3 regions of the Streptomyces sp. NPDC058257 genome follow, and region 1 is predicted to be linked to each of the others. Evidence: riboswitches for the same ligand, from Rfam matches in the RefSeq annotation. Region 1 holds a riboswitch; each other region holds the start of a gene.
What was found. A riboswitch is a leader RNA that binds a small molecule or an ion and turns the genes downstream of it on or off. The one in region 1 is predicted to bind cyclic di-AMP.
Positions count from the first base shown of each region.

Region 2: linked by a shared signal. The riboswitch ahead of ACFVXC_RS33100 (M23 family metallopeptidase) and the one ahead of ACFVXC_RS22410 (transglycosylase SLT domain-containing protein) in region 1 are both predicted to bind cyclic di-AMP.
Region 3: linked by a shared signal. The riboswitch ahead of ACFVXC_RS37575 (M23 family metallopeptidase) and the one ahead of ACFVXC_RS22410 (transglycosylase SLT domain-containing protein) in region 1 are both predicted to bind cyclic di-AMP.

Region 1 covers NZ_JBHVXJ010000009.1:120,183-124,524, reverse strand. Annotated here, with positions in the region: gene ACFVXC_RS22415 (glycoside hydrolase family 15 protein) at 1-711, opposite strand, end outside; cyclic di-AMP (ydaO/yuaA leader) riboswitch at 1,991-2,183, shown strand; gene ACFVXC_RS22410 (transglycosylase SLT domain-containing protein) at 2,188-2,913, shown strand; gene ACFVXC_RS22405 (cytochrome P450) at 3,706-4,342, shown strand, end outside.
Region 2 covers NZ_JBHVXJ010000019.1:46,633-50,974, reverse strand. Annotated here, with positions in the region: gene ACFVXC_RS33110 (M16 family metallopeptidase) at 1-429, shown strand, start outside; gene ACFVXC_RS33105 (M16 family metallopeptidase) at 426-1,811, shown strand; cyclic di-AMP (ydaO/yuaA leader) riboswitch at 2,009-2,172, shown strand; gene ACFVXC_RS33100 (M23 family metallopeptidase) at 2,185-2,988, shown strand; gene ACFVXC_RS33095 (GntR family transcriptional regulator) at 3,274-3,978, shown strand; gene ACFVXC_RS33090 (HPr family phosphocarrier protein) at 4,148-4,342, opposite strand, start outside.
Region 3 covers NZ_JBHVXJ010000025.1:100,565-104,906, reverse strand. Annotated here, with positions in the region: gene ACFVXC_RS37585 (PrsW family intramembrane metalloprotease) at 1-416, shown strand, start outside; gene ACFVXC_RS37580 (aldo/keto reductase) at 413-1,357, opposite strand; gene ACFVXC_RS37575 (M23 family metallopeptidase) at 1,531-2,622, opposite strand; cyclic di-AMP (ydaO/yuaA leader) riboswitch at 2,634-2,780, opposite strand; gene ACFVXC_RS37570 (PP2C family protein-serine/threonine phosphatase) at 3,002-4,342, opposite strand, start outside.

The DNA.
Region 1 (4,342 bases):
CTTCAGCCAGCCGCGCCAGAAGGCGACCGTGCCGTCGAACAGTTCGTCGACCTCATCCCGATCCGGCGGGGCGGCGCACTTCCCCTGCGCCGCGTCGGCGTCGGCGTCGGCGTCGGCGTCGGGCCCGGCTCCGACGTCCAGGACGAACAGGGCCTGGCCGCCTTCGCCGAGCTCGAACTCACCGTGGGCCTCGCCGTCCTTGGCCGACAGGGGCACATCGCTGCGCAGCACCAGCGTCAGTGACCCGGAGATGAACTTGACCTCGCCCTCGCCGGTCAGCATCCGGTGGCGGGCCCGTCCGTAGTCCAGGCGCGGAGCGATCCGGGTGCGCATGCGCATGGCACCGCGCACGGCCACCACGCGCCGCACCAGCCGCTGGCGGTGCCGCTCGTCGTGGGGGCGCAGAACCGGCATGAAGTCCTGCACCTCCACCATGCCCTCCTCGGTGAGGAAACGCGTGACGAGGATCGCGCTGTCAGGAACGTAGAACTGCTGACGGGACGCGGTTGCACACAGCGGCGTCAGCTCCCAGACCCCGCCACTCTCCGCGTCCAGGATCGCCCCGAAGATGCTGGGGGAATCGAACCTCGGCGCGCAGAACCAGTCGATGCGCCCGTCGGTCCCCACCAGTGCCGCACCGCGCAGGTCCCCGATCAGGCCGTGCTCGGCGATGGGCAGATATGCGCGGCCTGCTGCGTCCTGGTCGTCCATGCCTGTGCCTTCCGCCCGCATCGAAACCGGCGACCACACTACAGCTCCGTACTCCCCGGACCCCGGACTCCGCCGGGCGCGTCACGATCTTCGGCCCGAGCCTCGAAGAATACTCAGAGAAGAGGTGCGGGCCGCTCCTGCCGGGTCGGATCCCGGGATTTCCCTCCCCCGGGCGGGAGTTGCGGAAATTGCCTCCAGGGCGCCCTCTCGGCTCGCCTGGCTGTCAGCCGAAAGGAATTCTCAGTTCCGGGGTGAATTCACGATGCACGGCACTCGAAAGAGAATTGATATGCCGTCACATCCAGAGGGGCGGACCGGACCGAACAGCCGGCCTCGCCCTGCGGGGAGGGGGAAGTGAAATGACGGAAAGCCACCGAGGGTTGATCCTACGGGCGTCGACAGCACCGGCTCCGCCGACACCGTACCTCCGCACGGATACAGGAACAGAGAAGCCCCTGTCCCCGAGAGATCGCAGCGGCCCGGGGACGGAGATGGAGTTAGCCGTTGGCGCGGAACATCGGCCGGTTCCACCCCTTCCGAAGCCTCTGACCCCTCCGAAGCCGCTGAGCCGACGGGTCAGGACCATTCGGCGCAGTGACCACTCTCTGCCGCGGCCCCGCCGACTCCGGGCCGGGTACACCTGCCGAGTGCGGGGCAAGGCAGCGGCGGATTCCGGCCGGAGCCCTATGGCGTCGCCGTCAGGGGGCACACACAGCAGGACCTGGCCCAAGAGCACCGTTTCCCGCCAGGTTCTGCTGGTTGTGGTTGCGGACCCGAGGGAGTGCCTGTTTCGCGAAAGCGAGGGCGGTGAACCGCCACCACAAGCCCCCTGTCGGCACCCGTGCCGCCGTGGCAGGTCTGCCGAGTACGGGCCGGGCATAGCCGTGTGAGCATCGATGCAATCACGCAACGATTTGACCGTTTTAATACGCAATACATCTTCCCTTATGTCCGGCTTTCTCAGTGAATCAGCCCTTCACGCCGCCAGAGTCACGCGGGGGCTATTGTCCGTTTTGCGCGCCATTGATGCCGAATGAAGCCGTCTGGTGCACCATGGGGCCGCATTCCCTTCAGTGAATTGGGTCACGCTTCCCGCCACGGCACCGCTGGGAACAACTGCGAACCGCTGGGCGCACTTCCGTTGCGCACTAAGAAATTTGGGGTTTTTGATCAATGAGTGCGAACTGTTCTGTTCGCCGGGAGACGGACCCTCGTGCATTGCCTATGCGAATTCGTGTCTTGTTCCTTCCGGCATTCCTCGCCTAACGTCACCGTCAATCCGGATGGAACGCCGAATCCTGCCGCTGTCCGGAAACCCATCCCACTCACTTACGCACGGCAGGAGCGGGGGACCCAGGTAAGCCGCCGATCCGGATTCCGGAACGGCTCCGGGGTGAAGTCGCATTCACAGTGCGGCCGGACATCTCCCGTCCGAACCCGACAGCTCACCTCGCAGGCGACGGAGAGGAAATCGTCATGCCTGCAAAGGGAAAGCACCGCCGCCCCAAGTCCAGCCCGCTCACCCGGAACATCGCCGTCGCAGGCACGGGCGGCGCCGTGCTCGTCCTCCCGGTGCTCGGCGCCACCACCGCAGCCGCGGCGCCGGCCGGCACCCCCGCCAAGCCCGCCGCGGCCTCCACGACGTACGTGGTCGCCGCCGGTGACTCCCTCGCCAAGATCGCCCGCGAGCACTCCCTGAGCGGCGGCTGGAAGAAGCTGTACGCGGACAACCGCAGCACTCTCGGCGACAGCCCCAAGATGATCCACCCCGGTCTCAAGCTCACCCTCGGCGAGAATGCCCCCGCTCAGCGGGCAGACCGCTCCGAGCGCCCGGACACCCTCACCGCCGAGCCCGCCGCGGCCCCGGCGAAGAAGACGTACACCGACGACCTCGACGGCTGGATCAGGGAGTCGCTCGACGTACTGGCCCAGCACGGCATCCCCGGCACCTACGAGGGCATCCACCGCAACATCATGCGCGAGTCCTCCGGCAACCCTCAGATCACCAACGACTGGGACTCCAACGCCGCCGCCGGAACACCTTCCAAGGGGCTCCTGCAGGTCATCGACCCCACATTCGCCGCGTACCACGTGCCCGGCACCTCCACGGACAGCTTCGACCCCGTCGCCAACATCACCGCCGCCTGCAACTACGCGGCCGACCGCTACGGCTCGATCGACAACGTGAACGGCCCCTACTAGACCGTCCCGGACGGCCCCTCCTAGACCGCCCCGGCGGCTGTCACAGCCCCGCCTCCAGAAGCCTCAGGTCCCGCAGGCACTTGGCCGAGTCGACGATCGTCGTCGCAGCGGGGTGGGGCGGGATGAGGCGGGGCGGGGCGCGGCTGCCAGCCGAATTCCTCGCGGGCCCGGTCGTTGTGGATGACCGGTCGCGGGAGAGCCTTGCCGGGAGCCTCCCGTTCGGGAGCCCGCGCGGCGAGCTAGCCGAGCCGGTCGCGCAGGACGTCGGCAAGCTCGACGAAGCTCAGCCTCGGACCGTCGGCGACGGCCAGGAACCGCCGCCCCGCCGCTCGCTCGCCGGCGCCGGTCAGGGCGGCTCCTCCTCATCAGCGAGGTCAGCCTGATCAACAGGTCAGCACGCGTCTCGCGTAGCGCTCCTCTCGCGTAGGGCACGGGGCGGAGTCGCGCGGGACGCGGTTACGGGACACTGCTGGCCCCGCTCCCCGATCACCGGGAGGGTCCGCGCTGCCGGAGCGGACGACGGAATGTGTCGTGGTCGGCCCCGCGGTCGGCGAGAAAACGGCCGGTATCCGCTGCGGCCCAGTGGTGCGGCCCGGTGGCACGATCGCGTCCCAGCACCGGCCTGCCCGGCCGGGCGCCGGCCCGATCCCTCAGCGGGCCACTGCGCAACTCCTGGACGTACTTCGCGGGTTGGAGCAGGCTGTCTCCGCCCTCTGCCACCGCGATCTGGCTTCCTTGTCCGCCGCCCGCCCGCACCGCGCCGCTTGTCGCCCCTATCTGAGGAGCTCTCGCATGGACCAGCCGCAGATCCTTGTCCTGGACGCCGCAGGCAGCGACCGACACGCCGAGGACGCCGAGCTGCGCTCACGCGGCCCGGCTGCCCGCGTCGACGTCCTGGGCGTCGAGGCATGGGCGGTGACCGACCCGGCCCTGCTCAAACAGCTCCTCACCGACCCGCGGGTCTCCAAAGACCCCCGGCGGCACTGGCCGATGTTCCCCGACCAGATCCTCGGCACCTGGCCGCTGGCACTGTGGGTGGCCGTCGACAACATGTTCACCGCCTTCGGCGGCGACCACCGGCGGCTGCGGCGCCTGGTCAGCCCGGCCTTCACCTCGCGCCGTATCGCCGCCCTGCAGCCGCGTATCGAGGAGATGACCGACACGCTGCTCGATGAACTCGCCGCCCTTCCCGCCGGACAACCCACCGACCTGCGCGAGCGGTTCGCCTATCCGCTCCCGATCCGGGTCATCAGCGAACTCATGGGGCTCCCCGACCACTCCCGGCCCGGCTTCCGCCGTACTGTCGACGGTGTCTTCGACACCACGCTCAGCCCCGATGAGGCCGCCGCGAACACCCAGGAGGCGTACGCGATCCTGGCCGATCTGGTCGCGGCCAAGCGCGCCGCGCCCGGCCAGGACATGACCTCCG
Region 2 (4,342 bases), on a different contig from region 1:
CTGCTGCGCCTCGCCGGAGCCCCCTCGCTCGGCTGGCTCGACGTGAAGACGTCCGGCGACGTCGAGGTCCCCGTCATCGAGGCGGCCGTCGACGAGGAGCTCGCCCGCTTCGCGGAAGAGGGCCCCACCGACGAGGAGATGGAGCGCGCCCAGGCACAACTGGAGCGCGAGTGGCTGGACAGGCTCTCCACGGTGGCGGGACGCGCGGACGAACTGTGCCGGTACGCGGTCCTGTTCGGCGACCCGCAGCTCGCCCTGACAGCCGTCAAGCGCGTCCTCGACGTCACGGCGGAAGAGGTCAAGGCGGCCGCGGCGGCCCGCCTGCGCCCCGACAACCGCGCGGTGCTCGTGTACGAGCCCACCGAGGGCTCAGCGGCCCCCGAAGGCGCCGAAGCCACTGACGAGGACGAAGAGGAGGCGGCGAAGTGACCGAGGCCGCGACGATGCAGTTCCACCCCCAGCCCCAGGCGGGCACCGCACGGCCGTGGGCCTTCCCCGCGCCCGAGCGCGCCACCCTGGACAACGGCCTCACCGTGCTGCGCTGCCACCGCCCCGGCCAGCAGGTCGTCGCCGTGGAGATCCACCTCGAGGCGCCGCTCGACGCCGAGCCCGCGGGCCTGGACGGCGTCGCCACGATCATGGCGAGGGCCTTCAACGAAGGCACCGACAAGCACTCCGCCGAGGACTTCGCCGCGGAACTCGACCGCTGCGGCGCCTCCATGGACGCGCACGCCGACCACCCCGGCGTGCGTGTCTCCCTCGAAGTCCCGGTCTCGCGCCTCCCGAAGGCGCTCGGCCTGCTCGCCGACGCCCTGCGCGCCCCCGCCTTCGCGGACAGCGAGATCGAACGCCTCGTGCGCAACCGCCTGGACGAGATTCCGCACGAGGCCGCCAACCCGGGGCGCCGCGCCGCCAAGGAGCTCTCCCGGCAGCTGTTCCCGGCGACGTCGCGCATGTCGCGCCCCCGCCAGGGCACCGAGGAGACGGTCACCGCCATCGACTCGGCGGCGGTGCGTGCCTTCTACGAGAAGCATGTGCGTCCCGCCACTGCCACCGCGGTCGTCGTGGGCGACCTGACCGGCGTCGACCTGGACGCCGTCCTCGCCGACACCATCGGCGCCTGGACGGGCGGCACGGCCCAGCCGCGCCCGGTGCCCCCGGTGACCGCCGACGACACCGGGCGTGTCGTCATCGTGGACCGCCCCGGCGCCGTCCAGACGCAGCTGCTCATCGGCCGCGTGGGACCGGACCGGCACGACCGCGTCTGGCCCGCGCAGGTGCTCGGCACGTACTGCCTCGGCGGCACCCTCACCTCGCGCCTCGACCGCGTCCTGCGCGAGGAGAAGGGATACACCTACGGCGTACGGTCCTTCGCCCAGGTCCTGCGTTCCGCCCCGGACGGCACAGGTGCCGCGATGCTGGCCATCAGCGGCTCGGTGGACACCGAGTCCACGGGACCGGCCCTCGAAGACCTGTGGAAGGTGCTTCGCACCCTCGCCGCCGACGGTCTGACGGACGCCGAGCGCGATGTCGCCGTGCAGAACCTGGTGGGCGTCGCCCCGCTCAAGTACGAGATGGCGGCGTCCGTCGCCGCCACTCTCGCCGATCAGGTCGAGCAGCACCTTCCGGACGACTTCCAGGCGCAGTTGTACCGCCGGCTGGCCGCGACCGGCACCGTGGAGGCCACCGCCGCCGTGGTGAGCGCCTTCCCCGAGGACCGCCTGGTGACGGTGCTCGTCGGTGACGCCGCGCAGATCGAGGAGCCCGTCAGGGCGCTCGGCATCGGTGAAGTGAGTGTGGTCACGGGCTGAGTGACAGTCAGGACATATCGGGACCCCAGTGGCTGGAATTTGCTACTGGGGTCCTCATATGTCCGAATTAGTATGGAGGTTACGTGTCTGCCCTGTGGCGTGCGCTACAAAAACTCTGATCCGTTTGTCGTTTGAAAGACGCCCCGCTTAGCGTCGGTCCGGCTGTTCGTCATGCAGTACGCCGCACCCGCGGCACCGGACAGTCATCGCCGAGTCCCCGTACGGCGCGAGCCAGGGGAGCCGGGGACCCACATGTCCCCTTGGGGTGAATCGGGAACCTTGCCGTGAGGCGAGGGACTCGTAGGAGACCTTCCTGCTCCGAACCCGTCAGCTAACCCGGTAGGCGAGAAGGAAGGAAAGGATCAGCCGCTTCATGGCGTTCACCCGTGCCACCGGGAAGCACCGTCGCCCCAGCCGCCTCACGCGCACGACCGCGAACGTGGCGGGCGTCGCCGCCCTCACCACCACCGGTGTCATAGGAGGCCTGGCCGCTCCGGCCCTCGCCGCCGACGACGCCGCGGCTCTTGAGCACACCGGCCTCACCCAGGCGGTCTCCGTCGGCGACTCGCTCGCCGCCAGCGTCGACGCGCAGGCCGCCGCCCAGCAGCAGGCCGCCGACGACGCGGCAGCGGCCAAGAAGGCCGAAGAAGCCGCCAAGAAGAAGGCCGAGGAGGCCAAGCGCAAGGCCGAGGCCGAGGCGAAGGCCAAGGCCAAGAAGGAGCGCGAGGCCAAGGAGCGCGCCGCTCGCGAGGCCGAGCGCAAGCGCCTCAACAGCTACGTCTCCCCGATCACCGGCTCGTACGTCTCCACGGGCTACCAGACCGGCGGCGGCATGTGGTCCTCCGGCAGCCACACCGGCATCGACTTCCACGCCGCGTCCGGCACCTCGGTCCACGCGGTCGGTTCCGGCACCGTCGTCGAGGCCGGCTGGGGCGGTGCCTACGGCAACAACGTGGTCATCAAGATGAACGACGGCACGTACACCCAGTACGGCCACATGTCGTCCCTCGGTGTCACCGTCGGCCAGGCCGTCACCCCGGGCCAGCAGATCGGCCTCTCGGGCTCCACCGGCAACTCCAGCGGCCCGCACCTCCACTTCGAGGCCCGGACCGGCGCGGACTACGGCACGGACATCGACCCGATCGCGTACCTCCGCTCGCACGACGTCGGCGTCTGATCCACCGAACGCCGATCCACCGAACGCCGATCCAGCGAACGCTGATCCAGCGAACGCTGATCCACTGAAAGCCCCGGCTCGTCGAGAGCCGGGGCTTTCGCCGTACCGCCGTAGCCGTAGCCGTAGCCGTAGCCGTACTTGTACCCGTACCCGCGCCGATCGCCTTTGGCCAAAATATATCCATGAATTTCGGCCTGCCATCGGAAATTCGGCCGCTCTGCAATAGGGTCACTGAAAAGGCGTCGATCGACCGCGTTTCGCGGGGATTAAGGCGGAGGTCAGGTCATGCGCATTCCCGCGCACTCGGTATGCACGGCCATCCGGGACGACATCGTCTCCGGTGTCTACGAACGGGGTGGCCGACTCACCGAGGAACTGCTCGCACGCCGCTATGGAGTCTCCCGCGTCCCCGTGCGCGAGGCCCTGCGCACCCTGGAGGCCGAGGGGTTCGTCGTCACGCGCAGGCACGCGGGCGCGTGCGTCGCGGAGCCCACCGAGCAGGAGGCGGCCGACCTCCTGGAGATACGCATGCTCCTGGAGCCGCTGGGGGCGGCCCGCGCCGCTCAGCGCCGCACGGAGGCGCATCTGAAGGTCCTGCGCGGACTCGTCAGGCTCGGCCAGGAGCGTTCGAGGGGCGGTCGGAGCGACGACCTGCGCTCCCTGGGCGGCTGGTTCCACGAGACGCTCGCCCAGTCGTCCGGCAGCCCGGGTCTCACAGCGCTGCTCACCCAGCTCCGGCACAAGATCGCCTGGATGTACGTCGTCGAGACACCGGCCGCTCCCGCGGAGTCCTGGGCGGAGCACGCCGCGATCGTCGACGCGGTCGCCCGCGGGGACGCGGAACGGGCCAGGTCGCTCGCGGCGGCCCACGCGGAACGGGCGGCGGCCGCGCACCGGCCGCGCTTTCGCCCGCAAGGTCACCGGGCCGCGGGACGAGATCGTGTGAGGGATTCGCAACATGCCGTAAACACGGTGGGCCTCCGGCATTAACAGAGGCGCCGTATACAAAGAAGTGCTATTCGGCGGGGGACTATTTCGGCTGCCCGAATGTGGCACGTTCAGGGAATGCGGCTCTGATATTCGGCAGCTGGAAACAGAAGCACCGAAGGGCCCGCCCCTATTCAGCGCGGGCCCTTCGGCGTATGAGTACCAGTCTTTACTAGACGGTCTCGGGGAGCTCTTCGAGGCCGTCCGCGACCAGCTTCGCCAGACGGTCGAGAGCGGCGTCCGCGCCCTCGGCGTCGGAGGCGAGCACGATCTCCTCGCCGCCCTGCGCGCCCAGACCGAGCACCGCGAGCATGGAGGCGGCGTTCACGGGGTTGCCGTCAGCCTTGGCGATCGTCACGGGGACGCC
Region 3 (4,342 bases), on a different contig from region 1:
TGGGCACGATGCGCGCCCGCACGCTCGCCCGCGACTACGCCTCGTACACGCAGGGCAAGGCCGCGGCGCGCGCGGTCGCCCAGTACGAGACGTACGCGACCTCCCTCGCGCTCCTGCGGCACCGGGGTCGGAGGGGCCGCGCGGGCGCCGACTTCGTCGTACGGGAGCGGGAGCTGCTGCACGCGCTGTGGGAGCGCCGCGAGGCGGCACGGCCCGCACTCGCCTACGCCGCGCGCGCGACGGCACCGGTGCTCGTACCGATGCCGCAGCCGTACGGGTACCCGCAGCACCCGCAGCCGTACGGGTACCCGCAGCCGTACCCGCAGTCATACGCGCGGCCGTACCAACCGCCCTACGGATATCCGTACGCCCAGCCCGCCATGCCCTACCCCGCGTACAACCCCTACCGCGGCTAGGCGGAAGCCACCGTGAGCGTCGCCACCTCGGCCTCCGTCAGTTCGAGCTCCCCCACCGCGAGCAGCGCGGGCAGCTGCTCGACCGTACGGGCCGACGCGATCGGCGCCGCCACCGTCGGCTGAGCCGCGAGCCATGCCAGGGCCACGGTCGCGACCTCGGCGCCGCGGGCCTGAGCGACCTCGTCGAGCGCGGCGAGCACCCGTCGGCCCCGCTCGGTCTCCAGGTACTTGCCGGCGCCCGCGGCCCGCGCGCTCTCGACCTGCGTGCCCGGACGGTACTTGCCGGTCAGGAAGCCGGAGGCGAGCGCGTAGTACGGGACGGCGGCCAGGCCGGAGCGCGATGCGACCTCCTGGAGCGAGCCCTCGTACGTGTCGCGCGAGACGAGGTTGTAGTGCGGCTGCAAGGCCGCGTAGCGCGCGAGGCCCTCGCGGTCGGAGAAGTCGAGGAACTCCTGGAGCCGCTCCGCGGTCACGTTGGAGGCGGCGATGGCGCGGACCTTGCCGGATGTCACCAGGTCGTCGAGCGCGCCGATGATCTCCTCCACGGAGACGGTCGGGTCGTCGTAGTGCGTGTAGTAGAGGTCGATGTAGTCCGTGCGCAGGCGGCGCAGCGACTCCTCGGCACCGGACTTGATGGTGTCCGCGGACAGACCCTTGAAATCGGGGTGGGCGCCGACCTTCGTGGCGAGCACGACATCGGAACGGTTGCCGCGTGCGGCGAGCCAGTCGCCGATGACGTGCTCGGACTCGCCGCCCTTGTTGCCGGTCACCCAGGCCGAGTAGACGTCGGAGGTGTCGATGAAGTTGCCGCCGGCGGCTGTGTAGGCGTCGAGCACGGAGAAGGACCGCGCCTCGTCGGCCGTCCAGCCGAAGACGTTGCCGCCCAGGGCGAGCGGGAAGACATCGAGGTCGGACGAGCCGAGTCTGCGGAGAGAAGTCATGAGGGAGACAACGCCCTTACAGAGCGTCGCATTCCGTACAGCGGCACGAGATCGGAGCGGAGCGGGCACGCCGAACCGGCAGCCCTGACGTCGGGGGGTTGTCGCCAGGACCGCCGGAGTTCGGAGGCTGCTTCAGAGTGACCGGATCAGAGCGGTGGATCAGAACGACCGGATCAGAGCGACTGGCCCTTGCCGCGCAGCCACGCCGCCGGGTCCACTCCGGTCGAGTCGCCGCCCGGGTGGACCTCCAGGTGGAGGTGGGCCCCCGTCACGTTGCCGGTCGCGCCGACGCGGCCGATGACCTCGCCGGTGGTGACCTTCTGGCCGACGCTGACGCTCATCGACGACTGGTGGCAGAACCACAGCTCGGTGCCGTCGTCGAGCTCCAGGACCGTGCGGTAGCCGTACGCCCCCGCCCAGCCGGCCTCCTTGATGGTGCCGGAGTGGATGGCCTTGATCGGCGTACCCGTCGGAGCCGCGAAGTCCAGGCCTGTGTGGTAGCCGGAGGACCACATGGAGCCGGGCTGACCGAAGGTGCCGGTGAGCGTGTACGAGCCGACGGGCAGTGTGTAGCTCTTCGCGAGCTTGGCCAGGCGCTCCGCCTCGGCCTTCTTCTTGGCCTCCGCCTCGGCCTTCTTCTTCGCGGCGGCCTTCTCGGCGGCGATCTTCTTCTCGGCCGCGGTCTGCTTGGCGGCGGCCTGTGCGGCCGCCTGCTTGACGGCGGCTTCCTCGGCCGCCTTCTGGACCGCGTCGTCCGCCTGGTCCTGCTGGTTCTCGGCCTGCTCCATGATGCGGGCCCGCAGCGCCTCGCCCGCGTCCGTGGAGCCCTGCTCGGTGTCGGCGGTGCTGAGACCGGCGGCGCTCAGCGGCGCGGCGGCCACCGCGACGCCGTTCTCCGCGGCGGCCGAGTCGGAGGAATCGGAACCGTCGGATATCAAAGACCCCACGCCCGGGAGCGACTTGGCCTCCGGCAGCGAGTCCGTGACGGCCGAGAGGTCCGGCATCTCTATGGAGACCGGGGGCTTGCCGCCCTGCGCGGTGGCGATGCCGCCCGCGCCGACAGCGGCGATGACGCCTACGCCGAGAACCGTGGAGCTGCGGGCGAGCCCGCCACCGCCCCGCTTGTGGACGCGGTGCCTGCCGCGAACCGGGCGGACGGACTCCTCGGTGGGATTCCATTCCTCCCAGGAATTGTCGTCGTACCCGCCGAAATCATCATCATTCGGTACATAAGTGCCTTGGGGGGCAGGGCGGTTGGACGCCACCGGGGCGCACTCCTTTCCTTCCTTCTCGCCTACCGGGTTAGCTGACGGGTTCGGAGCAGGAAGGTCTCCTACGAGCATCTGGCACGGATGCACAGATGACCGATTCACCCCAATTAGTGGTTCCCCGGCTCCCTTGCGGGATTAGGCGCGTGCGCGCGGAGCCGACTCGAGTGTCGGTTGGGACGACCGCGCTGCGTTATCGAACGTTAATAGACAGCGGGGTCGTATTCCAAGCTGTTCCAGTTGATCGTTAACGGATCTGGCCGGTACTTACCGGGACACTGGTGGCCGGAACGGGGCGAGTTGACCCCACTTCTTCACACACCGGAGCTTCACATCTCCTTGACGGTACGTCAGTTGTTATGCGGAGTGGTGCCCTTCAGTCACGGCGTGTGACATCGGGCCCTGTGGCATCGGTCCCTGTGCCGTCGGTCCCTGTGGCATCGGTTCTCGTGGCATCGGCTCTCGTGGCATCAGTTCCGGCGTCACCCGTCGCCAACGGCCGCCGCACCGCGAGCAGCGCCATGTCGTCGGTCGTCCCGCCCCCGGTGTGCCGCCGCACCTCCTCGGTCAGCGTGGCGAGGAGCGTGTCCGGGCCGTTGGGTCCCGGGAAGATCCGGCCGCCGAGCCGGGCGGCGGGATCGTAGAACTCGCCCCGGCTGTCACGCGCCTCGGAGAGCCCGTCGGTGTGGAGCAGGAGCATCGCCCCCGGCGGGAACTCCGTCTCGTCCGCGCGGTCCGGCCAGGCACCCAGTTCGCCCATCCCGAGCGGCAGCGCGGGCTCGGTCGCCGACAGGACGCACAGCCGCCCGTCGCCGCGCAGGAGCAGTGGCCCCGGGTGCCCGCGGTTGATGAGGCGTACGAGACCGTCGCTGTGCGGGATCTCCGCGAGGATGGCGGTGGTGAACCCCTCGAAGTCGTCGAGCCCGTCGCGCCGCGTGCCCTCACGCGCGAGCGCACGCTCAAGGCGCTGCGCCACCGCCTCCAGCGTGGTCTCCTGCTCGGCGGCCTCCCGGAACGCCCCGATGACGACGGCGACGGCCGCCACCGCGCCCATTCCCTTGCCCCGTACGTCGCCGACGATGACGCGTACGCCGTGCGGGGTGTCCTGAACGGCGTACAGATCACCCCCGATGAACGCGTCGGCCTCCGCGGCCTCGTACCGCGCCGCGACATCGAGCCCGCCGATCCGGGGATCCGGCTGCGGCAGTACGGCGCGCTGGGCGGCCTCGGCGATGGAACGGGCGGAGGCGAGCTGTTCGTCGCCGCGGCGCACGACGCGGTTGATGAGGACGGCGAGCACGGCGACGGTCACCACGGTGAACACCTCGGTGACGGCATCGACTTCGGAGCCGGTGTCGGCCTTGAAGTGCAGGCCGAGCACGGCGACGGAGGCACAGAGGCCGATGACGGTGGTGCTGAGCAGCGAGTAGAAGGGAGCGGCGATGAGCGGGGCGGCGGTGAAGAGGGGCGCGGCGGTGAATTCGGGCGGGGTCGAGATGTCGTAGACGACCCCTACGACGATGAGCAGCAGGGGAAGCGCCCGTACGAACGCCCGCTCGCGCCGGACAGTGGGGCTCTTGCCTGAAGCCCCGCGCGGCCGATTGCCGGGACCTCGACCGCCTGGACCTCGGCTGCCGGGACCTCGACCGCCGGGACCCTGGCTGCCGGGACCTCGGCCCGCGGACTCGCCGCCCGCACGCTTCCCTCCGCTCGTGCC